Linked DNA regions of Laspinema palackyanum D2c. The protein of the gene in region 1 interacts with the protein of each later gene in a pairwise test. Links are inferred from orthologs where the notes say so. Each region holds a gene or a part of one and is shown on either strand. Other genes may lie near its edges. The genes, in order: lpdA and pcrA.

Region 1 (8,687 bases):
GAACCTGGGGTTGATTGAAACTTTGCACCAAGGATGTTCCGACTAGGAAAACTGCTAGCAGGGTTAGTGCGGTTAAAACCACTCGTTTGATTAGCTTGATTGCATCCATTGTCTGTTTTTGCTTCCTCTGGATCCGGTAAGGTTTAATTAAGATTCGATAGTCACTCTGTTGCCAGTTTACCTTGGATCGGAGTCTAAACGTCTGGCTGTCTGGGAAATGGATAAGAGGTGAACAGGAATTACGCATATTTGGAAAAATCACCTAAATCATGTAGAGGCGATTCGCGAATCGCCTCTACATTCGGAGTCTAAACGTCTGGCTGTTTGGAAAAGGGATAAGAATTGAACAGACATTACGCATATTTTGAGCATCAAATCTCAATGTAGAGGCGATTCGCGAATCGCCTCTACATTGGGATTTGATATTGAATTTTGTAGAATTAAGGCTATATTAATCATTGAAATGACTGGAGTTAATTTAATTTAAAATTAGCCGTTTTGCCTGAAACATTTATTGATAAAAACTGGTATATTTAAAGATATTCAAAAAGTGAATCATCAAAGATTACGGGTCAGTTAGAGAATAAACTTTTGGCCTAATTCCGAAAGAAATGCCCCCAACAGCCTTAAATCAGGGGTCTGGTTGAGAGGGAGGGAATAGGCGTCAAGGGGAGAATAAAATTGCGATCGCCTGGTTTAACTGGATACCGATAAGCGGTAAAATGCGATCGATTCTGCCCCTGCGCTTCACTCGCCTTGGGAGTCTGCACCATTTCTGTTGGAGGATAGAACCCTGACTACTCGCGTAATTATTGTCCGTCATGGTCAAAGCACGTTTAACAAAGAACGGCGAATCCAAGGTCGCCTTGATCAATCCGTCCTCACCGAAAAGGGTCGCGAGACGGCGAGTCAAGTTGCGGCAGCCCTCAGTGGCATTTCCTTTGATGCCGTCTACTGTAGTCCCCTGAAACGGGCGAAAGAAACCGCCGAGGCGATCGTTGCTGATTTGGCGGGAGACTCCAAACCCCCCGCACCCCAACCCAACGATAAACTCATGGAAGTGGACTTGCGGTTGTGGGAAGGGATGCTCAGAGAAGAGGTCCAGCAGAAGTTTGCCGAAGATTATCGCTGTTGGCAAGAAAGACCCCATGAATTTTCGATGAATGTTCCCACAGAAACCGGAACTGTGGAACATTTTCCGGTTTTAGCACTGCATGAACAGGCGAAAGAATTCTGGGAGGAAGTCTTATCTCGCCATCCCAATCAAACGATTTTAGTCGTGGGTCATAATGGAATTAATCGCTGTTTGTTGAGTACCGCCTTGGGAATTTCTCCCGAACGGTATCATTCGATTCAACAGTCCAATTGTGGGATTAGTATCCTAAATTTTGGAACCCCAAAACCCTCCTCAAAAGGAAAACTCCCCGTCCAACTCGAATCGATGAATTTAACGAGTCATGTTGGGGAAAAAATGCCCAAACCCAGACCTGGACATATTGGACCCCGACTGTTATTAGTTCGACATGGGGAAACCGAGTGGAACCGGCAACAGCGTTTCCAGGGTCAAATTGATGTTCCTCTGAATGATAATGGTAGAGACCAGTCTAAATGTGCCGCTGACTATTTGCAAGATGTGCAAATCGATTTTGCTGTGAGTAGTTCCATGTTGCGTCCCAAAGAAACAGCGGAAATTATCTTGCAAAACCATCCCAACGTTGAATTAAAAGTGGATGATTTGTTGCGAGAAATCAGTCATGGACTTTGGGAAGGAAAGTTTGAATCCGAAATCGAAACCGACTTTCCCGGAATGTTAGACCAATGGAAAGATAACCCGGAATCGGTGCAGATGCCGGAAGGGGAAAATTTGGAACAGGTGTGGGAACGGAGTATTCAGGCATGGAATGCGATCGTCAAAGCTGCTAAACCTGGAACAACGGGATTAGTCGTTGCTCATGATGCGATTAATAAAGCGCTGTTATGCCATTTCTTTGGTCTGGGTCCTGAGCATTTTTGGAACTTTAAACAAGGGAATGGTGCAATTACAGTGATTGACTACACCCTAGGACCGGATCACCCGCCAGTGTTAGAAGCGATTAATATTACGACGCACTTTGGTGGAATTTTGGACAAGACAGCGGCAGGTGCATTGTAATCCTAAAACTTGGATTAAATTTGGACCAATCTAGGGTTTTCAATCCCTCCCCAATGCACCGGGGAGGGAACAGGAGAGGAAAAGATTGATAGTGTTTGCTGTTGAGTGTTGACTGTGAATGAACTGCTGCAACAAGTTCGGATAATTAACCCGGTTTCGGGAGAGGATACGATCGCCGATGTGTGGATTGCCAACGGTGCGATCGCGCAAATAGCGCCAGAAATTGCTGACTGGGGGAGTGATACTCAAGTACGGAATTGCCAGGGATTAATCTTAGGTCCCGGTTTAGTGGATCTGTATAGTCACAGTGGCGAACCCGGATTTGAGGAACGCGAAACCTTAACTTCATTGATGCAATCGGCAAGAAGTGGAGGCTTTACTCAGGTGGCAATTTTGCCAGATACTCATCCACCCGTAGACAATCCTGGGGGATTAGCATTTTTGCAACAAAAAGTCCAAGGGATTAAAACCTTGAATGACTTGTTGCCTCTCCCCACTCCTTCTCTGCCAAATCTGCATTTTTGGGGTGCATTAACCCTGGGGGTGAAGGGAGAACAAATGACAGAATTAGCCGAATTAGAGGCATCTGGCATTGTGGGATTTGCCGATGGTCAACCCATTGCTGATTTAGCACTGCTGAGGCGGATTCTGGAATATTTGCAACCCTTGGGTAAACCTGTGGCACTGTGGGCTTGTAGTCGTAAGTTAGCAGGAGATGGGGTAGTGCGGGAAGGGACTGCCTCGATTCGCTTGGGATTGCCAGGGAATCCAGCGATCGCAGAAACCTCGGCATTAGCAGCATTGCTGGAAATTGTTGCAGCAACGGGAACGCCGGTTCATATCATGCGGGTATCTACCCAACGCGGTGTGCAACTGATTGAATCTGCCAAGGCGCAAGGATTACCCATCACTGCGAGTACCTCCTGGATGCACTTGCTGGTGAATGCTGCACAGATTAACAATCCAGAGATTTTTACTCCCTACTGTCCCAGTCTGCACTTAGAACCGCCTATTGGGAATCCCCAGGACCAACAGGCATTGATTGCCGGAGTCAAATCTGGGGTGATTGATGCGATCGCCGTTGATCATACCCCTTACAGCTACGAAGAAAAAACCGTCGCCTTTGCCGAATCCCCTCCCGGTGCGATCGGACTAGAATTGGCATTACCGTTATTGTGGCAGCATTTAGTAACCACAGAGAAGTTATCGCCGGTGGAATTATGGCGGGGGTTGAGTAGCAATCCTGCCAAATGCCTGCAACAAACCCCAGTGGCGATCGCACCCGGTACAGCGGCAGACTTAACTTTATTTGACCCTCAACAGTCTTGGCGGGTTACGGGAGAGAGTCTGAAATCCCTGTCAAGTAACACCCCTTGGTTAGAACGAGAGATTACAGGACGGGTGGTGGAGATTTGGTGTTAGGGGAGAGGCGGGAGATGGGGAGGAAAGCACCATTCTCAACTCCGGCGGGGGTTCAAACCCCCGCCTCATAGCTAAAGTCGGTTAAAAACCGACTAAAAAACCCACGGGATAAGACTTTCAGTCGGTTTCAACCGACTTAAGTTGTTAGGCGGGGGATTTATCCCCCGCCGGTTGGTGCCACGGGTCCAAGATGTCAGTATTACAAACTTTCCCATCTCCCCAAAATCTTGCCTCATATCCCCCCGCCATTTAACAATGAGAACAATCAACAACGCGGATCAGGAGAAATTTCGGTGAGTCAAGGATTTGATTACGATTTAGTGATTATTGGCGCAGGAGTGGGGGGACATGGTGCCGCCTTACACGCCGTAAAATGTGGCCTAAAAACGGCGATCGTCGAAGCTGGGGTGATGGGAGGCACCTGCGTCAATCGTGGCTGTATTCCCTCAAAAGCCCTGCTTGCAGCCTCGGGACGAGTGCGAGAGTTGCGGGATGCTCATCACTTGAAGACCCTCGGCATCCAACTCGGTGGCATCTCCTTCGATCGCGAAACCATCGCCAATCATGCCGATAATACCGTTTCTAAATTGCGTGGCGAATTGGTCAATAGTCTCAAACGCCTGAATGTGGATGTGATTGAAGGGTGGGGAAAACTCGCCGGAAATCAAAAAGTTGTCGTCGAAACCGCTAACGGTGAAAAGACAATTACGGCTAAAGATATCATGTTAGCACCCGGTTCCGTGCCTTGGGTTCCCCCTGGGATTGAAGTCGATGGCAAAACCGTTTTTACCAGTGATCATGCGATTAAATTGGACTGGTTACCCCAATGGATTGCCATTATTGGCAGTGGTTATATCGGGTTAGAATTTGCTGATATTTACACTGCCTTGGGTTCGGAAGTCACCATGATTGAAGCGTTGGATAGACTGATGCCAACCTTCGATCCGGATATTGCCAAACAAGCGCAACGAGTGTTAATTGCACCTCGGGACATTGAAACTCGCGTGGGAGTTTTAGCGGCAAAAGTCACTCCCGGTGCTCCGGTGGTGATTGAATTAATGGACCCCAAAACTAAGGAAGTTGTAGAAGTCTTAGAAGTGGATGCCTGTTTAGTGGCAACGGGACGAATTCCGGCGACTAAAAACTTAGGATTGGAATCCGTGGGTGCAGAAACCGATCGCCGAGGGTTCCTGCCGGTGAATGATGCGATGCAATTGTTAGCTGGGGGTGAACCTGTTCCTCATGTTTGGGCGATCGGCGATGCAATGGGTAAAATGATGTTGGCACACGCTGCATCTGCACAAGGGGTTGCCGTGATTGAAAATATTTGTGGACGTCCACGAACCATTGATTATCGGAGTATTCCTGCTGCTGCCTTTACCCATCCCGAAATGAGTTTTGTGGGATTAACCGAACCCGCTGCCGAAGAATTAGGCAAAGAAGAGGGATTTGAAGTTGCCGCAGTGCGGACTTATTTCAAAGGTAATTCCAAGGCGATCGCCGAGGGAGAAACCGATGGGATTGCTAAAGTCATTTATCGCAAAGATACCGGAGAAATTCTCGGCGTCCATATTTTTGGCTATCATGCCGCTGATTTAATTCAAGAAGCTGCCAATGCGATCGCCAATCGTGAATCCGTCAATGAATTAGCCTTTAGCGTCCATACCCACCCCACTCTTTCCGAAGTCCTGGATGAAGCCTATAAACGCGCTGCCACCGTGTAACCCTTCACCCTAATCGGGACAACTACTTAGGAAAAAGCCCGCACCAGTGCGGGCTTTGTGTTATTTTAGACATGAATAAAAATCAACAATTCATCATCAAAATAAACTGTCACCATGTATGATAACATCTGTAAGTTCCTAGCGGAACATTTTAGCCTAGATTTTGCCCGATGGTTTGTGGGACAAGCCATTGAATTAACCGAACTCAGTCTTAGGGAACTCTCCCTAGAACCGATTCGCGACGATTCCCTGATTTTACTGCAAGCGGAAAACTTTATTCTCCACCTAGAATTCCCAACCAACCCGGACCCCCAGATTCCCTTTCGGATGGCAGACTATCGTGTGAGGGTTTACGGATGCTTCCCTGAAAAAGAAATGAGACAGGTGGTGATTTACCTCAAACCCACTGACTCTCCCTTAGTCTATCAAAATCAGTTTAATTTGGATAAATTCCACCATGAATTTGAGGTGGTTCGGTTATGGGAACAACCGACAGAACTGTTCTTAAATTCACCGGGTTTACTCCCCTTTGCCGCCTTAAGTCGTACCGATAACCCCCTGGCGGTGTTAATGCAAGTGGCGCAGTCTGTGGAACAAATCGAGGACCCAGAAGAACAGGCTAATATTGCTGCCGCTTCCTCGATTCTGGCTGAGTTAATATTGGATCAAGAATCCATTCAACGGATTTTAAGTAGGGACCTCATGGGCGAGTCGTCCATGTATCAATCCATTTTAGACGAAGGGTTAGAAAAGGGTATCGAACAGGGTCGTCAACAAGGTTTTGAACAAGTTGCCATGAATCTGTTCCGCAGTGGAATGCCAGGGGCACAAATTATCAACGTAACGGGGTTAACTCGGGAACGAATTGAGGAACTGACAAGGGAGACTTAAAATAAAAGCGGGGATTTCAATCCCCGCTTTTTACTGAATTGGAACCTCAATAAATTGGCAAAATTTTGTCAACGATTCTATAGCGACTCTATTAGGAATTTGACGATTTGGAGAGAAAACTGACGGTTTACAACGGGATGGAGGATTAGGGGGTGGATTGAATCCCAGAGGAGAGAGGGGCATAGGGGCCAAACCTTCTCCCGCGAACAGATTCATAAACGGTGGTCCCCCTGTGTCCGGGTTATGATGCAGATGAAAGAGACAACAGCGTACCCCAGAGAAAACCCAGCCGCTAGGGAATCAGGAAATCCCAGCGATCGCAGGATTGCTCCTAAATCTAGTCATAACCCGTAGTTTTGCTCAAAAAGAGGTCCGGGGAGGAGTCATCAAGGTAGTTCAGGGAGTGGGATGAGAAAATGAGCTTGGTGAGTAGAAATAAAAGATTTTAATAGAGTCCGTTTTCCGCTACAGTGATTTATACTCTTTCTGCAAACCCACCCATGCTCAATCTAATGAAATGGTTGCGAAAGCCGATTAATTTGGTGTTAATCGGGGTCGCATCTACCCTATTTGTCATCTCTCAGATGACCGTTTCTCAAGCCTTCACCCCCGATGAAAACCATTATGAAATCTGGGGGTCCGATCAGTCCAACTCAGTCCCTAATGTGGAAAATTTCGGCTTGCAAGGGGGATTAGTTTGGATTTGGGATAGTCAAGACCTAGAACAACAAATTGAATCAGGGGTTGCTGCTCAACCTTTAGGTTGTGATGGCCAAAATCGCCCCGGAGATGGCCCTTGTGATCTGAATGTCGTTTTTCCGCGCAACTTGGCTGAATACGACCAAAACCGCCCGACAGGGAAAACCCTAGGGGACTTACCGGGCTTTGGTCGTTTACATGGGATGTTAACTGACCCTCAAAATAAATATCTCAATGTGAACTTATTCGCGCCAGGGGGCGGTTATGTCGGCATTATCGATGGCGAAACCAAAGAGGCGATCGCCCTATTCCGTGCCACTGCCACTAACGGCAGTGGCCCAGAACGTTCGGTGCATATGTCCTTTTGGAACTCTGACGGCAGCGCTCTATTACTAGCCAACTTAAACGGTAAATTATTAGAACGCATTGATATCGTCCGCGATCGAGAAGGCAAAATTATTGATGCGATTTACGACAAAACCGCCTCGTTGGGTGTGGGGAAAGGAATGGAAGTCCTCGACTCCGCCAAAGTGTATCGGGGCAAAAACGCCCACAATCATGATTTACTAGGAAAAGTTGTGGGCAACTATAACCCCACAGCCCTCGCTGATTTGACTCCCAGTGGTCAATGCAAAGAAAATGGCTGCACTGCTGAGAAAAACGCCAGCCAAGGGGGACGACCCAATAACCTCATTATTTGTCCCATTATCTCTAGCTTAGATCATGCCTACATTACCCTCGGCGCAGGGGGTCTGTTAGTCGCTAATACCAAAACCACTCCCATGAGTATTATCGGGGAATATAGCTCGGAACTCATTAACGGTGCCGGTTGTGGGGGGGTCGAAGTAGACGGCAACATCTGGTTAAATGCTGGGGTATCTGCCTCTGATGCAGGAGCAACCCAGTCCACCTTTAGTCTATACACTATCAATGATCGGGCATTTAGTAATCGTCCCAATCCGCCCAACAGTCCGGCCCCGGTTGTGGTGTATAAAGACTCCAGCAACACGGCTACAAATGGTAACACAAGTGGAGAGGCGACGAATACCACAGGACAGTTCCCGGGGATGACGACTCGTCATGACAGTCATGGCATGGCTGCTACGGTTTCTCGAACTTATATCCACACCACGGACCGGATTCAGAACCAGATTCAGGTGTTTAACAGCCAAACCTTAGAACAGACTGACTATGACCTCACTTCAGCCGATGGGAAAGGGAATGGTGTAGGAGCTTGTGCGGCTGCTTCTATCACCGATGATTCTAACTTACCCACTAATGATCCCGCGCCTGACTTAATGGAAGCGAGTCCTGATGGCAAGTATTTGTTTGTCGCTTTCCGGGGACCGCTTCCGGTTTCTGTGGGACACTCTTCCCAAGGGAGTTGTCCGGGGGTCGGTGTGGTTGAACTCACGGAAAATGGGGCATCGGGTCGCTTGGTCTCGGTCCTGCGGAGTTCTAATGTAGCGGATAGTGCGATCGCCGCCCTTGCCGGATCTCATGAATATCAAGGCAAGGAACATAGTGATATGCATGGTGTCGCCATTCGTCGCAAATAAGAGCAAATTGAGGTAAACCCGCCGAGGCGGTTGGGGGACATCCCCATTTGCTCAGTGTGCCTTCATCCCTATCCTTGTCAAGGTTTATTTGTAGGGGCGATTCGCGAATCGCCTCTACATTCCATCACGCTTTTGCGTCAGGAAATTTATCACCTTGACAGGGGAGAAAGCGAATCGCCTCTATATGAAATAATGTGAGAAATAAGGGCGGTATCACTTCCGGATTTCCCGTAATTTCCC
Region 2 (8,725 bases), on another replicon or contig:
CAAAGCTTGCGATCGCCTTGCTACCTCTTGTTGTACCTCTTGGGCGGTTTTTCCCTGCACTTCCACCCCTAACCTCACCTCGGTTAAAGAGGTGGGAATGCTGACAGTTCCCTGTCCCGTGACGGTGAGGTTGCGAGAGGGTTGTTCCTGGGCAGAAGCTACATCCATATTAGGGGTAATCCCAAACATCCCCAAGGCGAGGGCAACAGCGGCGATCGGACTGAAAACGTTGAGTTGGGTTGGCATGAATCGATTGATCATGATAGGCGTTCCGGTTAGACTTCTTGATAAGAACAGTCTGACACTTTTGCGATGAGTGCGATCGCCCGGTTACAGTTTTGGAAACTCATTTTTGTTTAAAACCCTCCTACTGGGGATTAAATCCCCTAAATTTTAACGTAAACCGGCATTGGTCTGAGCATAATTCAAATTATTTTGATATTCTCCCACCTTTTGTTGAGCGGTTGCATAATTGGCGTTATTTTCTGGAACGACTTGCAGGAATGCGATCGCCTCTTGCCATTGCTTGGCGACTTGTAACCACTGTTCGGGAGTTTTAGCAGTTTGGGTGAGGGTTGCTGCACTGGTTGCCTTCTTCATTGCTTCCCCAAAGGAGTCGGAATTGGGCGGAATTTCCACAGTCCGAGTTTCAGTTTGAATGGTAAATTCAACCCGCCGATTTTTTTCTCGTCCTTGGGGATTATCAGAACCATCGGGATTGGTATTCGGGGCGATCGGTTTACTTTTTCCTAACCCTTGAGTTTGGATGCGGGTTGGTTCTGCTTGAAAATTATTGACAAAATAATATTTCACTGCCGCTGCTCGTTTTTGCGACAAGTCTATATTATACTCGTCGGTTCCTTTGCTGTCTGTATGTCCATTAATCAAGACCCGGGCATCCTTAAAATGGGTCAGCACTTGATTAACTTTTTCCAAGGTGGGTTTAGCTGCCGCCCGAACGGCATATTTATCAAATTCAAATAAAATATTGTCGGAGAGATTAAATTTAATCCCTTCTATGGTGGTTTCCGCATTTAATTCGGTGAGGGTTTGTTCCACCTCCGTTGGCGTCGGTAACACCGTTTCCACCATAATTCGAGTTGAATCCGTCGGGTCTTGTTCCGCAGGACCTACAGGCGGTTTCGGTGGCGGTTCTACTTGGACTGAGGTCGCCGGGGGAAGAGTTTCTGTTGTTGTTGAACTCGGTTGTGGTGCTGTTTCTACAGAAGTAGAACTCGGAGGGGTTGCCGTTTCTACAGAAGTAGAACTCGAAATGGTTGTCGATTCTACGGAAGTAGAACTCGAAGGCGTTGCCGATTCTTCGGTTTGAGTTTCACTGACAATGGATGGATCAACGGTGGTGGTTGTGGTGGTAGGTGATTCCAGGTCAAATGTGCTGGGAGGAACCTGTTCAATGGGTTCTATTTCTAATTGGGTGACGGGAACTGGAACGATTTCAAATGTGGTAACTTTCGGTAAGTTTTGAAAGCGATTTTGGCAAGCGGTGCCAATCAACAGCAAGCTAGAGGCGATCGCCAGTTGTAGCCGTTTAATTTCTAGGTGCATTTTGCCCCTCCCGAGGAACTCTAACGTTTTTTATTTCTAATGTTATGAGCCTTGTGCGAGAATAGCCTCTTTGTGTTTCGTAATAAGTTACTGTTTTGAGTCCGATATAAGCAGCTTCGGGGGATAATCGACCAATAAACACAAATTTGCCGTTAAGAGTCGTACCCGGTTGAATTTGAATGAGTGGATTATCTGGAGGGATGGCTAGACGATATGTATTTCCTTCGTCATCATAGAGAATAATATTCTCTTTTTTTGTATCAATATTGATAACTTCCCGGCGACCATTAGTGATGGATACCGTCGCGATGGTGCTATCTTCAGCTAGGGTAATTTCTGTCAAGCGCATTACCAATTCGCTTGCATTCACTTGTAAATCATAACTTTCGCTCAGGATGCGGGGACGGCGAGGGGATTGAGTGGTTGCGGGTGCGCCTCCGGGGAGTTTTTGTGCCAAGGGGTTAGAATCACACCCCACACAGACCAAGGAGAGGAAGGCGATCGCGGCGAACAGGCGAAGGTTCATAGATGCGCGGTTTTTAAGATTAATTGATTATTGTACTTGATATGAGTGAATAGGTTAATTAATGAATATTAAAGATTTATTAAGTTATGGGGTCTTGCACTTCAAAACAGAAAATTAGAAGGATAAATGCCCAAACCCTTAGAATGGGTGACTCTCTTGCCTCTATTCGTTCCAAAGGTCCCCAAATTTGGTAAAATTGAAGGGCAGATCTAACCTAGACTCAGCCCTTACCGCTTTTGCTTCGTTCAACCATGACCTCAACCCTTGACTTTCTGGCCCATCTGAACCCGAACCAACGTCGCGCTGCGGAACATTTCTGTGGCCCCTTGTTAGTCGTTGCTGGGGCGGGTTCGGGCAAAACTCGGGCGCTGACTTATCGAATTGCTAATTTAATTCGCAGTAATCAAGTCCATCCGGACGATATCCTGGCGGTCACTTTTACGAATAAGGCGGCCCGGGAAATGAAGGAACGAATTGAGAAGATTTTTGCCGATAGTTTGGCGGAACAAAAGTATGATAAGCCGTTTTCTGCCTTAGAACCCGCCGAACAAACTCAGGTGCGATCGCAGGTTTGGAGAAATAGTATTAAACCCCTGTGGATTGGCACGTTTCATTCCCTTTGTTCCCGAATTTTGCGCTACGATATTGAAAAATTCAAAGATGAAAATGGTCGCCAATGGAACCGCAAGTTCTCTATCCTAGATGAGTCAGATGTTCAAACGGCCATTAAGGATATTGTCCTCAAGCAGATGAATTTGGATAGCAAAAAATTTGAGCCTCGCAAAATTCGGTATGAAATTAGTGGGGCGAAAAATAAGGGTTGGTCGGCGCGGGATTTAGAGGCGAATGACCCGACCAATTACCGCAATCGCAAGGTGGCGGAGATTTATAGTCGGTATCAGGATACTTTGGCGGCGAATAATGCCCTAGATTTTGATGATTTGATTCGGATTCCTGTGGAACTGTTCCGGCAGGATGCTCAAGTTTTGGATTATTGGCATCGCAAGTTTCATCATATTTTGGTGGATGAATATCAAGATACCAACCGCACTCAATATGATTTTATTCGGATGTTGGTGACGAATGGAAAAGCGGCGAAGTCATTTGATAAATGGGAGAATCGGTCGGTTTTTGTGGTGGGGGATGTAGACCAATCGATTTATTCCTTTCGGATGGCGGATTATACCATTTTGTTGGAGTTTCAGGAAGATTTTGGGGATGGGTTAGAGGATGACGAGACCCAAACTTTGGTGAAGTTGGAGGAGAACTATCGATCGCGAGAAAATATCCTCGAAGTTGCGAATAAGCTGATTGAGAATAATACAGAACGCATTGAGAAGGTATTGCGTCCGACTCGGGGGGAAGGGGAATCGATTATCTGTTATCGAACCGAAAATGATTTAGATGAAGCACAATATGTAGTGAATCAAATTCGGATGTTGCAAAATCAGCATCCGGAGTTAGATTGGGGTTCGTTTGCGATTTTGTATCGGACCAATGCTCAATCGCGATCGTTTGAGGATGTGTTAGTTAAATTGAATGTGCCCTATCGAGTGGTGGGCGGTTTGAAGTTTTACGATCGCAAAGAAGTCAAGGATGCCGTCGCCTATTTACGCGCCGTTGCTAACCCCTCGGATTCGATTAGTTTGCGCCGGATTATTAATACGCCGAAACGCAGTATTGGCAAAACTACTTTAGAACGTCTCGATGAGGCAGCAAAACAGTTAGGCGTCCCCCTGTGGGAAATTCTCAGTGATGAGACTTCGGTAAAAACCCTGGCAGGGCGATCGGTGAAACAAGTGCTACAATTCTCTGAATTGATATCCCGATGGCAGGCGCAAGTGGAAACTTTACCGGCGATCGATATCCTCAAAGGGATGATGGAAGAATCCGGTTATATGGAATTCCTGAAACTGGAAAACACCGATGAAGCGTTGAACCGGATGGCGAACATTGAACAGTTGTATAGCGCGACGATGCAATATGCCGAAGAAAACGAAGATAATTCTTTAACAGGATTTCTCTCTAGTGCCTCCCTTGCTTCGGAGTTAGATAATTTAGAAGAAGGGGAACAAGCGGTATCTTTATTAACCATTCATTCTGCCAAAGGGTTGGAATTTCCCGTGGTCTTTTTGGTGGGAATGGAAGAGGGATTATTCCCGAATTTCCGCAGTATTAATGACCCGCGCAGTTTGGAAGAAGAACGGCGACTCTGTTATGTCGGGATTACTCGCGCCCAGGAACGACTATTTTTAACTCATGCCTTAGAACGGCGCTTGTGGGGGTCTTATGAACGCGCTCAACCCTCGCGATTTCTAGCAGAATTACCCCGGGATTTACTGCAAGGAAATTCAGTACCCAAAGAACGAACTCGCCGCAGTTCTGGGGCGGCAAAAACGCCCAAGGGGGCATCGGCAATGGTGGATTGGCAGGTGGGGGATATGGTGGTTCATGATACGTTTGGTCCTGGGGAAGTGTCTCACGTTTTCGGTTCTGCTACTAAGATGTCGTTAGCGGTTAAATTTATGCGAGGAGGGCAAAAAATTATCGACCCGCAAACGGCACCGATGCAAAAAATAAATTAATTCCCGGAACTAAAAATCCGGGAAAGCGTCTGGAAACGGCCTGGATTGTAGACCGTGGAAGCGTGACTCAAACAACAGACCCTAATTGCGATCGCACAGATTAAACAGATTAAACAGATGGAAAGAGGACTGATGTGGTTACCCTTGCTGGCCCTATTTATAGGACTCGCTTGGGCGGGATGGAACGAATATCAAAAGGTAGAAGCTTATCGGATTTGGGCGCAGGGGTTCGATCGCACCAAGTATGATATTTATGCGGTATTGGGAGAGAAGGGCGACTCCCTGACTTGGGGAAAACCCACCCGCAAAGGTCCGGTGAATCAACAAACCTTTTCCTTAAAAGAGGTACAGTCATTACAGTTGCTTGTCAATCAGCAACCCGTGGCGGTTGATTCTGTGCCGGAAAATCTCAAAGCTAAAACGATCGCTTTAGAATTTGTGTTTCCATCCCCCAAAAATTCAGTGCAGATTCCCTTTACCGAAGTAGCGATCGCCGTGGAATGGACAAAGTATTTACAACAACAGTGGCAAAAGTGGCAGGAGGGGACGGTGGATTAAGTCAACTCTTTCCTCAAAACTCCGTGAATCTAAACTCTAAAATAGTGTTAGATCCTAGGTGAACACTTAATTTTCTAATGAAGCCAATATGACCTTAAAACCATCGTCCTGGAAAAAATTTAGTGCTTTAGTCGTAGCTGGAATCGCAACCCTCGGGGCGATCGACCTGCATTTTCTAACCAGTGTCCCCCCAGTATTGGCACAGCAGCGTAGCGCAAACTCCCAACTGTTAAGAACCATTGGCGATCGCGCGTTCCCGATTTTTGCCGTTGCCTATAGTCCCATTGCCCCAGTTGTCGTCAGTGGCAGCAATGAAGATACCATCAAATTTTGGAATGCCGACACCGGAGAACTGAATTATACTGCTGCGGTTCATTTAGATGACGTGAGGGCCTTGGATATCTCTCCCAACGGTCAAATCCTAGCCAGTGGTAGCGATGACAACACCGCCAACCTGTGGAACATGGAAACAGGACAGTTGATTTATACTCTTTATGGTCATACAAAAGGGGTAAAAACCGTGGCATTTAGTCCCGATGGCCGGACTCTCGCCACCGGCAGTTGGGATAACACGGTTAAACTCTGGAACGTCGAGAATGGGCAAATCATTCGCACGTTGAGTGCCCATGAGGACGGAGTGGAGGCGGTTGCCTTCAGTCCCAATGGTGCAACCCTGGCATCCGGGGGACTGGATAACAATGTCAAACTCTGGAACCTGAATACTGGAGAGTTAATTACTACAATTCCCGCCCATGATGATTGGGTGAGTTCCGTTGCATTTACCCCCGATGGACAAACCCTTGTTACGGGCAGTTATGATAATACTGTCAAGGTTTGGGATGTGAATCGCGGCCAATTGTTGCGGACCCTAACTGGTCACTCCTTCCCGGTGTATCAGATTGCAATTACCCCCGATGGGCGCACGGTTGCCTCCGTTAGTGACGATCGCACCGTCCGACTCTGGGATATCGCCAGTGGCAGATTAGTGGAAACCCTTACGGGACATGAGAAATCCATCTTTTCTGTTTCAATGGGACCCGAGGGCAGACGATTCGCGACTGGGGGGAATGACAATACGATTAATATCTGGGAATTAGGTCGGTAATTGACGACAAATCGAGGTTGTTGTAGGGGCGCAATGCTTGCGCCCCGAGTAAAGGGCGCAAGCATTGCGCCCCTACAAAACAGGGCTTTATCCCCGGTCCTGCATTCGGGCCAATAATGCGGCACCATAGGCCGCTTCGGTGTGAGTTGGGGTCATTACGGGAACATTCAGCCGACGTTGACGAATGGCAGTCCAGATGGGGTTTTTGGCCCCGCCACCAGCGGTGTAAACTCGCTTGATTCTGGTGGCCCCAAATTCTTGTAACAGTTCATATCCCCGCGCTTCAATCCGGGCCATGCTTTCTAATAATCCATGCAAAAATTCCACATCAGAGTTAGGACGGGGTTCTAATCGTGGGGGGAGTTCGGGATTATTTAACGGAAACCGTTCCCCGGGTTTGAGGAGGGGATAATATTTCAGAGGACTTTCGAGGTTTGGGTCAATGCTTTCGCTGAATTCTGTCAGTTGCCGATCACTGAAAAACTGACGCAGAACCGCCCCTCCAGTATTCGATGCACCCCCCGTCAGCCATAAATTGCCGAGACGATGACTATAAATCCCGTAGCGCGCATCATCGACGCGATCGCGACTTAACAGCTTGAGCACCACGGTTGAACCCAGGGACGTTACTGCTTCTCCTGGTTCCCGGGCACCGGAGGCTAAAAATGCGGCAATACTGTCTGTAGTTCCGGCGCAAATTACGCAATCCGCAGGCAATCCAAAGCGATCGCCTATTTCTGCCGTGACTGGGGCGATTGGGGTTCCCGGTTTGACCACATGAGGCAAATAGGGAATGAACTTGGTAAACAGTTGCGGCAAGGCCAGTCGCAACCATTCGGGATAAAATAAATGCTCAGGGTCATATCCCAATTTCAGGGCATTGTGATAGTCGCTGATGCCCATTTGGCCGTGAAGTTGAAAACTCAGCCAATCTGCTTGATGCAGGAAGAACAGCCCGGTAGTCGCCACCCGATGAAGGGCATCGGGATACAATTTGGGATGACGGGCATACCATAACAGCTTTGCCAAACTGGAAGTCGCGCCAATTGCCGGATGATTCGGTGGGGCAATTTCCCGTAATGTCTCCATCACCGTGATTCCCCGGGCATCATTGTAGAGAATTGGTTCCGCCACGGGAGTGCCACTGCGATCGCACAGCAACACCGTAGAGGATGTCCCATCAATGGCGATCGCACCGATGGACTGCCTTACCGTAATCGGGATTTGGTCCAGTAACGCAAATAATCCCTCCTGCCACAGTTCCGGAGTTTGTCGGTCCAGGGGAAACTCCGCCTGTGCCTGAATCCCTGCATGGTCATCGATCGCCACTGCACGAGCACCCGAAGTCCCGAAGTCTATGCCGAGATAGAGGGTCATAGGAATACCCCTTAACGCTTACCATCCTCTAGTTTAGGGGATGTTGTTGGTCGTTTGTTGTTTGGGGTTGGGTTTCGGTGAGTCCCCGCTTAAAAAATCTCAAGGTTTGAAGTGGCCTTCTGGATCAAAAATAATTAAGGAAGCGCAAACCTAGAGACTGTAACAACAATGTCCCAACCCACCATTGAATCGATTCTTAACGAAAAACGGCAGTTTCCGCCATCAGCGGAATTCTCCAAAAATGCTCGAATCAAGAGTTTAGAAGAGTATCAGGCGCTTTATGACCAAGCTGCCGCCAATCCGGAACAGTTCTGGGAACAGCTTGCGGAGAAAGAACTGCACTGGTTTAAAAAATGGGATAAAGTCCTCGACTGGCAACCCCCCAATGCCAAATGGTTTGTCGGGGGTCAGATGAATATTTCCTACAACTGCCTCGATCGCCACCTCACCACCCACCGCAAAAATAAAGCGGCCCTGATTTGGGAAGGAGAACCGGGAGACTCCCGCACCCTCACCTACGCCCAATTGCACCGAGAAGTCTGCCAAATGGCCAACGTCATCAAAGACATGGGGGTGAAAAAAGGCGATCGCGTCGGTATCTATATGCCAATGATTCCCGAAGCAGCAGTCGCCATGCTGGCCTGTGCGCGGATTGGGGCCGCCCATACGGTGATTTTTGGCGGATTTAGCGCCGAATCCCTCAAGGACCGCCTGGTGGATGCCCAAGCTAAACTGGTGATTACTGCCGATGGCGGGTGGCGCAAAGAATCTATTGTCGCCCTGAAAGAGCAAGTGGATAAATCCCTAGAACTAGGGGCCAACAGTGTTGAAAACGTTCTGGTGGTCAAACGCACTGGACAAGAAATTGCCATGACACCGGACCGCGATTATTGGTGGCATGAACTGCAATCCACCGCCTCCGCCAACTGTCCGGCAGAACCAATGGACAGCGAAGACTTACTCTTTATCCTGTACACTTCCGGAACCACCGGCAAACCCAAAGGCGTT

Evidence for each region.
Region 2: the proteins of lpdA (region 1) and pcrA interact in binary tests that used the Escherichia coli proteins (3 or more experiments, as listed by UniProt). The link is inferred for Laspinema palackyanum D2c from one-to-one orthologs.

The regions. Positions count from the first base shown.
Region 1 is NZ_JAMXFD010000003.1:293,867-302,553, forward strand. The notes cover bases 3,148-6,082. They hold lpdA (dihydrolipoyl dehydrogenase), read left to right. Parts: upstream 3,148-3,867; coding sequence 3,868-5,298; downstream 5,299-6,082. Other genes in these bases: NG795_RS06425 (dihydroorotase), read left to right, coding at 3,148-3,574; NG795_RS06435 (Rpn family recombination-promoting nuclease/putative transposase), read left to right, coding at 5,413-6,082. Also shown: NG795_RS06410 (CPBP family glutamic-type intramembrane protease), read right to left, coding at 1-109; NG795_RS06415 (hypothetical protein), read right to left, coding at 627-773; NG795_RS06420 (histidine phosphatase family protein), read left to right, coding at 794-2,152; more of NG795_RS06425, read left to right, coding at 2,267-3,147; more of NG795_RS06435, read left to right, coding at 6,083-6,189; NG795_RS06440 (hypothetical protein), read left to right, coding at 6,690-8,447. UniProt on the Escherichia coli protein: Lipoamide dehydrogenase is a component of the glycine cleavage system as well as of the alpha-ketoacid dehydrogenase complexes.
Region 2 is NZ_JAMXFD010000021.1:47,208-55,932, forward strand. Bases 2,038-5,010 are described here. They hold pcrA (DNA helicase PcrA), read left to right. Parts: upstream 2,038-2,343; coding sequence 2,344-4,677; downstream 4,678-5,010. Other genes in these bases: NG795_RS20605 (hypothetical protein), read right to left, coding at 2,038-2,092; NG795_RS20615 (hypothetical protein), read left to right, coding at 4,795-5,010. In the rest of the region: NG795_RS20595 (SIMPL domain-containing protein), read right to left, coding at 1-261; NG795_RS20600 (OmpA family protein), read right to left, coding at 394-1,566; more of NG795_RS20605, read right to left, coding at 1,550-2,037; more of NG795_RS20615, read left to right, coding at 5,011-5,235; NG795_RS20620 (WD40 repeat domain-containing protein), read left to right, coding at 5,324-6,340; NG795_RS20625 (FGGY-family carbohydrate kinase), read right to left, coding at 6,428-7,717; acs (acetate--CoA ligase), read left to right, coding at 7,886-8,725. UniProt on the Escherichia coli protein: A helicase with DNA-dependent ATPase activity. Unwinds DNA duplexes with 3'-5' polarity. Translocates on single-stranded DNA with 3'-5' polarity. Initiates unwinding more efficiently from a nicked substrate than double-stranded DNA.